DNA from 2 places in the Enterococcus sp. DIV0800 genome. Region 2 is predicted to be linked to the other one. Evidence: riboswitches for the same ligand, from Rfam matches in the RefSeq annotation. Region 2 holds a riboswitch; the other holds the start of a gene.

The links. Region 2 has a riboswitch for magnesium ahead of IGI54_RS13215 (FtsW/RodA/SpoVE family cell cycle protein). Riboswitches for the same ligand answer to the same signal wherever they lie in the genome.
Region 1: it holds a riboswitch for magnesium, as region 2 does, so the genes downstream of both, mgtA (magnesium-translocating P-type ATPase) here and IGI54_RS13215 (FtsW/RodA/SpoVE family cell cycle protein) in region 2, are expected to answer to the same signal.

The regions. Positions count from the first base shown of each region.
Region 1 covers NZ_CP187898.1:1,316,481-1,322,062, reverse strand. The annotation lists gene guaC (GMP reductase) at 1-365, shown strand, start outside; gene IGI54_RS06410 (PLP-dependent aminotransferase family protein) at 515-1,936, shown strand; gene IGI54_RS06405 (nitroreductase family protein) at 1,937-2,662, shown strand; M-box (ykoK) riboswitch at 2,705-2,869, shown strand; gene mgtA (magnesium-translocating P-type ATPase) at 3,120-5,582, shown strand, end outside.
Region 2 covers NZ_CP187899.1:271,985-277,566, reverse strand. The annotation lists gene lepB (signal peptidase I) at 1-192, opposite strand, end outside; gene IGI54_RS13225 (pentapeptide repeat-containing protein) at 347-982, shown strand; gene IGI54_RS13220 (alpha/beta hydrolase) at 983-1,675, shown strand; M-box (ykoK) riboswitch at 1,871-2,038, shown strand; gene IGI54_RS13215 (FtsW/RodA/SpoVE family cell cycle protein) at 2,149-3,297, shown strand; gene IGI54_RS13210 (FtsW/RodA/SpoVE family cell cycle protein) at 3,269-4,417, shown strand; gene IGI54_RS13205 (phosphatase PAP2/LCP family protein) at 4,434-5,582, shown strand, end outside.

The DNA.
Region 1 (5,582 bases), on a different replicon from region 2:
CGGACGGTGGAATTCGCACTCATGGTGATATCGCGAAATCAGTTCGTTTCGGCGCAACGATGGTGATGATCGGTTCATTATTTGCTGGACATGAAGAATCACCTGGTGAGACCAAAGTGGAAGATGGAGTGGTTTACAAGGAATATTTCGGAAGTGCTTCAGAATTCCAAAAAGGCGAAAAGAAAAATGTTGAAGGAAAGAAAATTTGGATTCCTTATAAAGGTTCTTTAGAAGACACTTTAGTAGAAATGCAGCAAGATTTACAATCAGCCATTTCTTACGCTGGCGGAAAAGACCTTGAAGCTATTCAAAAAGTTGATTATGTCGTTGTGAAAAATTCAATTTTTAATGGTGATACCATCTAAATATGACCTGTTTAAGAATCTAAGACCTTTAAGGTTTTAGATTCTTTTTTTGCCAGCGACCTTTTTTGAAAGAAATCAAATGAGTAGATTGACAGTTGTGAATGATTGGGTTAGCGTTAAATCATCCAATAGTAAATGAGGGTTTGAAGATGTGGCAATTAACGAAAAAAAATAAATTACCGCTTTACCAGCAGATCATGGAGCAAATCATTGATTATATTCAAAACGGGACACTGTTGCCAGGGGATAAATTGCCGCCTGAAAGAAAACTGGCGGAACTTTATCAAATCAACCGTTCTACAGTGGTGCACGCGTTGGATGAATTGGTTAGTTTAGGGTGGGTGATTCGACGGCAAGGTAGCGGTACTTTGGTGAATGAAGGAAATTGGGGGCGTAGCACGACACCACGGGTGGATTGGCGGCGTTTGTTTACGCAAGAGGCTTATCCAACTGAGCCCTATGTAGAAGAAGTTCATCGATTATTAAAGGATTCAGCGGCCTTGGATCTTTATTCAGGCGAATTGCCATTGAATTTGATACCTGATTTTCGTTTTCCTTCTTATACCTGGGAAGATTTATTATTAGAAGAACGAAAGCAAAGCCCGTTAGGCTATGGGCCGTTACAGCAAGTTATTTGTCAGCGGATAAAAATGGAACAGAAGATTGATGTTTCTGCCGATCAAGTGTTGATTACTTCAGGTGCGCAACAAGCGATGTTTCTTTTGTTGCAAGTGATGTTGCAAAATGGGGATAGTGTTGCGATTGAAGATCCTTCCTTCCTATATTTATTACCGATTTTTGCCAGCGCTGGTGTGCGTCTTTATGGAGTTGAAATGGATCAGGAAGGGATGCGAATCGACAAATTGGAGCAGTTGATCTTGACTAAAAAAATCAAAATGATCATCGTCAATCCCACTTTCCAAAATCCCACCGGGTCAACCATGTCCGCCAAAAGAAGACAAGAATTGATTATTTTAAGCCAAAAATACCAGCTACCAATCATTGAAGATGAGGTCTTCAGTGAATTGAACTTCGGACCAATTCCTCCGTCCTTGAAGGAAATGGCTCCTCATCAAGTGATTCATCTCGGCTCGTTGTCGAAAATTTTTGGTTCCTCCATTAAAATCGGCTGGATCGTGGCAGATAAGGACTTGATTCAGCGTTTATCTGAGGCGAAGCAGATGATGGATTTTTCAATCAGTGTCTTTCCTCAAGTCATCGCTCATACTGCGCTGAATGATTCTAAGTTTCAAGCGAATCAAGAAATATTAGTAGCAGAATTAAAGGAACGAGGGGCAGCCTTTACCGCAGATGCTCAGCAGATTACGGAAGATTGGTCAATCTCGACTATTGATGGAGGCTTGTATGTTTATTTAACATGGCGGCACCAAAAGCTCAGCCGCAAAGACTGGAGCATCTTTTTACGAGAAAAACTTTTAGTCGCACCCTCATTCCTGTTTAGTAATGATACAATGGCTATGCGGGTTAATTACACACGCTTGACGAAGCAGGATCGACAACAATTTTTTAAAAGACTGCAAGTGATTTCAAAGCAATTAAGGAGGAACTAAATGAAGGCATTAGACGTGTTAAACAATCATCGGACGTATCGTAATTTTGATGAAGAGTATCAATTGTCAGACGAAGAATTGCAGCAGATTTTACAGGCTAGCTGCCAAGCCCCAAGCTGGATGAATGGTCAAATGTACAGCATCATTGTGGTGAAGGATAAAAAGATCCGGAAGCAATTGGTTGAACTGAATCCAGGTAATCCCCATATGTTGAAAAGCTCAGTCTTTTTAGTTTTTGTTGCTGATTTGAAACGGACAAAAAAAGTCGCAGAACATTATCAAGTGGATTATCCGATTAATCAAGGCATTGATCCATTGATTACTGCCATTACGGATACGGCTCTAGCGTTGGAAAATGCGGTAGTTGCAACCGAAGCTCTGGGATTAGGCAGTGTCATTGTCGGATCAATTCGTAAGGATATCGCTGAGGTAAGTAAATTATTGAATTTGCCGGATTATGTTTTTCCTGTTGCGGGTTTAAGTATCGGAAAACCCATCGTCGAGATGCGGGTCAAGCCTCGATTGCCAAAAGAAGCGGTTATTCATTATGATACCTATCAAGATTATGACTATCAATTGATTGAAGATTATGACGAAACGATGGAGATCTTTGCTGAAGCACGTGAAACTAAGCTTTGGAGCAAGAAATTTGCTGATTATTTTGGTCGAACTCCCAATCAGAAAATTGATGAGTTTCTGAAAATAAACAAATTTTTTCATGATTAAGTTTGACACAAAGAAATAACTGATTTATAGTGGAAATGAAATTAAAATAATTGTTAGGTGAGGCTCCTATACGGACACAGGCTACTGCCCAAAAATGTCGAGAGACGCCAATGGGTAGAACAGGAATCATCGTGAAGGTGATTCATAACGTAGCTGACAGATTCTGTCTACGCCCTATAGTGCTAAAGCTCGACGATGAACATGAATGAACTTTTCGCGCGTGCTCATTTTCGAGTGCGCGCTTTTTTTGTGAGTTCCACTTCGCGCTTTAAGCAGAATTTTCTACGTGTTAAGAATCTGCGAACTTGGAGCAAAAATTTTATAAGGCGGAAAAAAATTCACCGAAATAAATGAAAGGATGTGAGGAAGATGGAATATGATCATGAGGATAGTCGACCGAAATATAATTACCGTAGGACGACAGTATTCGTCCTGAAATTTAGGAGGAACCATTATGATGAACAAAAAAAACCTTCTTGCTCGCAAGAACAACAAAGACCAAGAATTAAAAAAATTGGCGATTCTTTCTGATCGTGATCTTTTCTTAAACTTGCGTACTTCATTGCAAGGATTATCTGAAGAGGATGCTCAAAGCCGGTTAGAAGAATATGGCCCTAATGAAGTCTCGGCTCAAAAACCGACTCCAGCTATTTTATTATTTTTACAAGCCTTTAATGATCCTTTTGTGTATGTTTTGGCCTTATTAGCGATCGTTTCATTGCTGACTAGTGATTTTGAAGCAGCGATAGTTATGACGATCATGATTCTTGCCAGTGTACTGATTACATTTATTCAAGAATATCGTTCACAAAAGGCCAGCATCGAATTGAAAGAAATGATTGAAAATACAGCGGCAATCACCCGGAATGGTGAAACGAAAGAAATTCCAATGGATGAAGTTGTACCGGGAGATATTTTGACATTAGCAACTGGGGATATGATTCCGGCGGACGCGGTCTTAATTTGGACTAAGGACTTATTCGTGAATCAGTCTTCATTAACCGGCGAATCTATGCCAGTGGAAAAATTTGTTCCCAAAGAAGCGGCGATCACTGAAGAAATGACCGCGTTAGATTTGACGAATCTTGTTTTTATGGGGACCGATGTGTTAAGTGGTCAGGGAAAAGCAATTATTTTAAAAACGGGACAACAAACGTTCTTTGGCGATATTGCCAAAAATGCGACTTCTAAGCGGGGCAAGACTTCCTTTGATATCGGTTTGAACCGTGTGAGTAAATTATTACTACGGATGGTTATGGTGCTCTTTCCATTAGTTTTCTTGATTAATGGTTTAACTAAGGGAGACTGGAGCAGCGCCTTCTTCTTTGCTATTGCGGTTGCTGTTGGTTTGACACCAGAAATGCTGCCAATGATCGTCAGCTCCAACTTAGCAAAAGGAGCATTGACCTTGTCTAAACATAAAGTAATCGTAAAAGAACTGGCTTCGATCCAAAACTTAGGCAGCATGGATGTTTTATGTACCGATAAAACTGGGACAATCACCGAAGATCGAGTTGTCTTAGTACAGCACCTAGATCCGCTAGGTAATGAGAATGAACAAGTGTTAGATTATGCTTTTATGAATTCGACGTATCAAACAGGCTGGAAAAATTTAATGGATATTGCAGTGATCAATTATTTTGAAGAGCAAGATCGGCAACTGCCTTTCCAAAGTATTCAAAAAATCGATGAAATTCCTTTTGATTTTTCTCGCCGTCGGTTGACCGTAGTAATGAAAACCGATCAACATCAATTGATGATTACTAAAGGAGCCGTTGAAGAAATGGCGGCTATTTGTAAATATGTCGAAATCAATGGTGAGATTTTAACATTAACACCAGAGATTCGTCAGCAATTACAAGCAGTCAATGAAAAAATGAACCGCCAAGGAATGCGGGTCATTACGGTAGCCGTTCGTCGAGATGCCCATGAAGAAGCCATCTATTCTACCGATGATGAAAAAGATATGACATTAATCGGTTTTATGGGTTTCCTAGATCCTGCTAAAGCTTCTGCTAAGCCAGCGATCAAATCTTTGCAACAACATGGTGTGGCTGTAAAAGTTCTGACTGGTGATAATGCCATCGTGGCACAAAAAGTTTGTCAAGATGTGGGAATCCCTGCTGAAAACTATGTATTAGGCAATCAAGTAGACGAAATGTCAGATGAAGAATTATATCAAGCAGCTGAAACAACGAATTTATTTGCTAAATTAAATCCAATGCAAAAGTCACGAATCATCGAAGCGTTACAAGGTAAAGGTCATACGGTTGGTTTTATGGGTGATGGGATTAATGATGCCCCAGCGCTTCGCAAAGCCGATGTAGGAATTTCAGTTGATACAGCCGCTGATATTACCAAAGATGCCAGCTCGATTATCTTGTTAGAAAAAAGCTTGAGTGTCTTGGAATACGGCGTAATCGAAGGTCGTCGTGTGTTCAGTAACATGATGAAATACATCAAGATCACTATCAGCTCAAACTTTGGGAATGTTTTCTCCATTTTAGTAGCCAGCGCCTTCTTGCCGTTTCTACCAATGCTGTCATTGCAATTGCTATTGCAAAACTTGATCTACGATATCGCACAGTTAACGATTCCTTGGGATAACGTAGATGAAGAAGAACTTCACACACCAACTAAATGGGAAACCAAAGGACTGCTAAAATTCACCTTATGTATTGGACCCATCAGTTCCGTTTTTGATATTTTAACCTTTTTCGTAATGTGGTTTATTTTTGGTGCGACAACGGTTGCTCAGCAAAATCTTTTCCAAACTGGCTGGTTCATGGTTGGTTTGACTACGCAAGCATTAGTTGTTTTGATGGTACGCACAAGAAAAATTCCTTTCTTACAAAGTCGTCCAGCCCCACAAGTTTTTATTAGCCTTTTAATGGCGGTTGTTGTAGGAATCTTAGTGGTA
Region 2 (5,582 bases):
TTCTTTGGTAGTAATGATGTCTTGTCTATCGATACTGGATACTTTCGATGAGATCAAGCGCTGCCCGTCATGCAATGTCGGGTCCATTGAGTGTCCTTCGACTTTAACTGGCGAGAAAACAAACGCCCGCGCCAAAAAAATCAAGAGAACAATAATAATGACTGGAAGCCATTCTTTTAATTTGCTGTTCATAGTTCACCTCACAATGTTACAGTTTATCATGCTTCTAAATAAAAAGCTCTTTTTAGCTTCTCCTTTAATAAAAATTAGTTATATTATAGGGGGCTGGAGAATTTTTTTCAATTATGGGACACTAGAGACAATCAAATATCAGAGGAGCAATGAAATGAAAAAGAATTATCCAGCAGCACCTATCTTGCCGCAACGATTTGCGTCGGATTTTTATTTAGAGGATGAAGCAAGCTTTGAAGCCGTTCATGGACTTGAAATGGATTTCAGCTATTTGACTTGCGAAAATCTAGTCATCCGCCATTCAATTCTAGAAAAGGTTACGATGCAACGGACGAAACTAATTCGTTTTGAAGCGGGAAACGTCGTCTTTAAGAATTGTGATTTTTCCAATTTAGAATGGATTGGTGGCAGCTTTCATCAAGTGGTATTTGAAAATTGTAAATTAACGGGTTGCAATTTTGCCGAGAGCTATCTTAGAGATTGTCATTTTAAAGACTCATTAATCAATTTTGGTTCCTTTAGTGCAACGAATTTGAAGAATGTCTGGTTTGAGAACTGTCAACTGTCTGATGGCGAGTTTTTTGAAGTGACGTGGAAACATTTATTTTTAGAAAAAAATAATTTGGAAAATAGTAATTGGCAGCGAACCAAATTAGCTGGTCTGGACTTTACCAGCAATTCTTTCAGTAAAATCGCTTGTTCAATGGAACAGTTGAAGGGCTTAAAAGTCGATTCCTATCAAGCGCTGGTGATTGCGGCAGGGTTAGGCTTGGAGATCGTGGAGGGCTAAATGGAAACAACAAAAGATATGATTGAAGGAATCCCAATTCTTCGGTGGGGTGAGACGAGTGACAAAATAGTTTTAGCTTTTCATGGCGATCAATCTCATAAAGAAGACACGGTCATTCAATTGTTGGCTGAAGCCGCTGTCCCCAAAGGCTATCAAGTGTGGAGCTTTGATCTGCCGGAACATGGTGAGCGCAAAGGCCAACCCTACGCCTTGAATCCGTCAAATGTAGTAGCGGATGTCGAAAAAATCCTTTTTAAACACCAGCAAGCGCAGCAGATCACTTTATTCGGCTGTAGCATCGGAGCTTATTTTGCGATGCTGGCAGGACAAGCCAAGAATATCCAGCAAAGTCTTTTTTTATCGCCCATCGTGGATATGCGGGAATTAATCGAAAATATATTGGATTGGTCACAACTGACGCCGGCCGATTTACGACGTGAAAAACGAATAAAAACACCTTTTAATACCTTGGCGTGGGAGTATTATTGCTATGTTGTAGAGCATCCAATTCAATGGACTGTTTCAACAAAAATTTTATATGGCGGTAAGGATCAGTTGACGAGCCGAAAGACCATTGAAAAATTTGCTCGTCCGTCAATGATCGATTTGACGATCTTTGAAACTGGTGAGCATTTCTTTCACACGCCTACACAGCTGTCTTTCTATCAGCAGTGGTTAACATCTAATCTATAAAAAAACTCTCAGCTTAATCGGCTGAGAGTTTTTTTAGTGCGTGGCTGGTTTAACTAGCTTTATGGTTGAAAAAAGGATTGTCCAGTAAATTTTTGGTAAAAGATTTCATAAGTAAATTTAAAGATAATCGGATTTTATATATAAATTTTTGCTATTTTATGACAAAAAAAGTAGGATGATTGTGAAAGTAAATATAAGTAAACTTGTTAGGTGAGGCTCCTAAACAAACATAGGCTATTGCGCAGAAACGTCGAAAGACGCCAATGTGTAAAACAGGAATTGTCGGATTAAGGCTTTTCATAAAATAGCTAAGAGTAATTCTTTACGTTGTTTAGTGCTAAAACTCAGACGATGAGATTGATTGTGTGAGCCACCAAACTTGTTAGTTTTTTCGCTAACGTTTGGTGTCTTTTTGTTTTCTTGCTTTGAACTCTCTCGCCGCAACAATTACTTGATGAGAGGGAGAGATGAATATGATAAAAAAAAGAAAGATCGATTGGCTGTTGTTACTACCTTATTTGGGGGTAAGCCTAATCGGTCTTTTAATGGTCTTCAGCGCGAGTTCTTATCGATTGACAACGGAAGGAAAAAATCCGCTATCGTTGTTTAGCAAGCAAGCGATTTTTATCCTGTTAAGTTGGTTATTAATTGGAATTATTTATCATGTAAAAAGCAACGTCTTACTAAAAAGTATAGTGGCAAAAGGCTTGTTGGCAATCGGCTTAGTCAGTTTATTGTTAGTCAAAATAAACGGGGTCACAATCAATGGCGCACAAAGATGGGTTTCCTTATTTGGTATTCAATTTCAGCCATCAGAGGTAACAAACGTCGCATTGATCTTGTATTTAGCCTACTTTTTCCGAAAAAAACGGGCCAGACACCAATTGTGGAGACCTGGTGTGTTGGTTTTACTTAGTGGTCTATTAATTTTACTGCAGCCGAAAGTGACGGGAGCAATTATTATTTGGGGGATTGCCTTCGTGCTCATTACTACTGCAGAAATTCCATACCAGCTTTCGCTTTTACTTTTTTTAGGATTGATTGTCGGTATCGTGCTAGTTGCTGGAATGATTCTTTTTTTGGGTAGTCACGAGTTGCTGCCACAATTATTTGCCCACACGTATGAACGCATTCGTCTGGTCAGAGATCCCTTCTTAGATTCTTACGGGCAAGGATTTCAAATGAGTAATTCTTATTACGCTCTTTATAATGGCGGATTTCTCGGTCGGGGGTTAGGAAACAGCATTACAAAAAAAGGGTACTTACCCGTTGCTGAGACCGACTTCATTTATTCAATCATGGTGGAGGAATTAGGGGTAATTGTCGCATTGATTGTATTGGCATTGATTTTTTTGATCGCGCTACGTTTATTCGTGCTAGCGGCAAAGGAACGGTGTCAGCATGTAAGTTTGATCTATTTTGGGGTAGGAACATTAATACTACTCCAAACAAGTATCAATGTTGCCAGTATTTTGGGACTGATTCCCATGACCGGAGTTCCTTTGCCGTTCATCAGCTATGGTGGTACCAGCTATTTAATCCTTTCAGTAGCGCTTGGGATTTGTTTAAAATTTGCTTCGGAGGTTCGATCCAATGAGGAGACGTTTGAGCAACGAATTTAATTATTCACTTTTTTTACCGATTTTTTTGTTTTATTTAATCAGCATCGCTGTTCAATTTTTGGCGGCTGAACTTGACGACGTGAATGTCAAAGGAGTTGTGGTGAAACAGATCATTTTTTGTTTACTGTCGCTGTTAGTAATGGTAGCCGTCAGTAAAATTAAAACCGCTAGCTTATTACGGTATGCTCCGCTTTTTTATGTCTTGTCGCTCGGCGTGATGGCACTGTTATATTGGTTTTATGATCCGGCGATGTATCATCTGACGAATACGAAGCGCTGGTTGAGGCTCGGCCGTTTTTCTTTTCAACCATCCGAGTTGATGAAATTAAGTTTTACTCTTTTGATGGTTCGGCTCACACTGACTGAGGAAAGAGGCGAACAGCAGCGGACGATAAAGAGCGATCTTCATTATTTGAAAAAAATTCTGTTGTTTAGTTTGCCAACCTTTCTATTGATGTTTATGCAACGGGATTTTGGGACAAGTTTAGTATTTATCGCTATTTTAGGAGCGCTATTTATTATTTCCGGCGTGCATTGGAAAATCTTGGCAACGATCACTGGTATCGGTACGGCACTCGGCAGCACTTTACTAGTATTAGTATTCAGCGAATGGGGAAATCGATTGCTTTACGGTCTGCATTTTAAGACGTATCAATTGGATCGTGTTCGAGCGTGGGCTGATCCTTTCCAATACAAAGATTCGATTGCCTATCAGCAAGTCCAGAGCCTTTACGCGATTGGCAGTGGTGGTTTATTTGGGCGAGCGGCAGAGCAAGCTTCGGTATATGTCCCGGTTCGCGAATCCGACATGGTCTTTACCGTAATCGCTGAGAGCTTTGGTTTCATCGGCAGTGCATTTGTAATTTTTCTTTATTTTTATTTGTTTTATCAAATCCTTTCCAATGCAATAAAAACGAATAATAAAGCAAATCTGTATCTAGCGGTAGCCTTCGTTTTTGGCTTGCTGTTTCAAATTTTTGAAAATATTGGAGCCGCTATTGGCATTTTGCCATTGACGGGGATTCCATTACCGATCTTGAGCCAGGGTGGGACTTCCTTGATCGTGTTAGGGATCGGATTCGGTATGATGTTGGGCTTTAAAAAAAAGAATGCAGTTTGAAGAAAAGGGGATATCTATGCGAAAAAAATTTACTTTACTAAGTGTTTGCGCGCTTTCTGTAGCGCTAATTTTTATGATCGGAGTAGCAATAAACGCTCAATGGCTCAATCATTTGGATGATTTCTTTATGGAAAATCGTCTAGTGAATATCTCGTTTTTGACGGTGTTTACAGGAGTGGTGGCAAAAGTAGCAACGATTGGCCCAATGCTGATTATTTTCAGTTTTCTCGCGTTCTTTTTGTGGCGAAAACAGCAGCGAGCTTTAGCCATTTGGTGTTTAGGTAATCTGATTTTTGTCAGTGGAGTCGGCTATTTATTAAAGCAAGTCTTTCAACGAACGCGCCCCGAGCAAGTGCAATACCTCGCGCGTTCATCTTATAGTTTTCCCAGCGGGCATTCACTGCTAGTAATGACACTGATTGGCTCTATCTGCTTAATTTATTTTTTTATGAATAAAAAAATGCCAGCCCTTGTCAAAGTTGGGGTGGGGTTGTTAGTATTTGTGATTGCCGGCGGTCGAATTTATCTAGGTGTTCATTTTATCAGTGATGTCATCACGGGCTTATGCTTAGGACTAGGCCTTACATTCGGCAGTGGAAGCTTGTTTTACTCTTATTTGCATTCAGCAAACTCAAGGTTGAAAAAAGCGGAAGACGTCAAATTTGTAAAATGGCAAACGATTTTATTAAGTATGTTGGCTTGTGTAGTGGTCCTAATCACTGGGTTAAGCGTCTTTGCCTTGAAGTTTTATCATAGTTCGCAACATGCGGCGGATTCGATGTATGCGCCGATTGAACGAACCGGGGAGGTAAAAACACCGGAAGCTTCTGAGCCAATCAGTATTTTAATTTTAGGAATCGCAAATGATGCCAAAAGAAAAACGGATTTTCGCGCCAATACGATTATGGTGGCAACCTTAAATAACCAAACGAAGGAAACAACGCTAGTAAGTATTCCTCGTGATGCGTTCGTGGAGATCGTTGGTGCAGATTATCAAGATAAAATCAATCATGCCCATTCGATCGGTGGACCAGAAATGATGATCAATACGGTGGAAAAATTTTTAGCTATTCCGATCCATCACTATATGGCGGTAAATATGGATGGCTTACAAACATTGGTGGACGCAGTCGGTGGCGTCACGGTAGATAACGCTTTTGCTTTT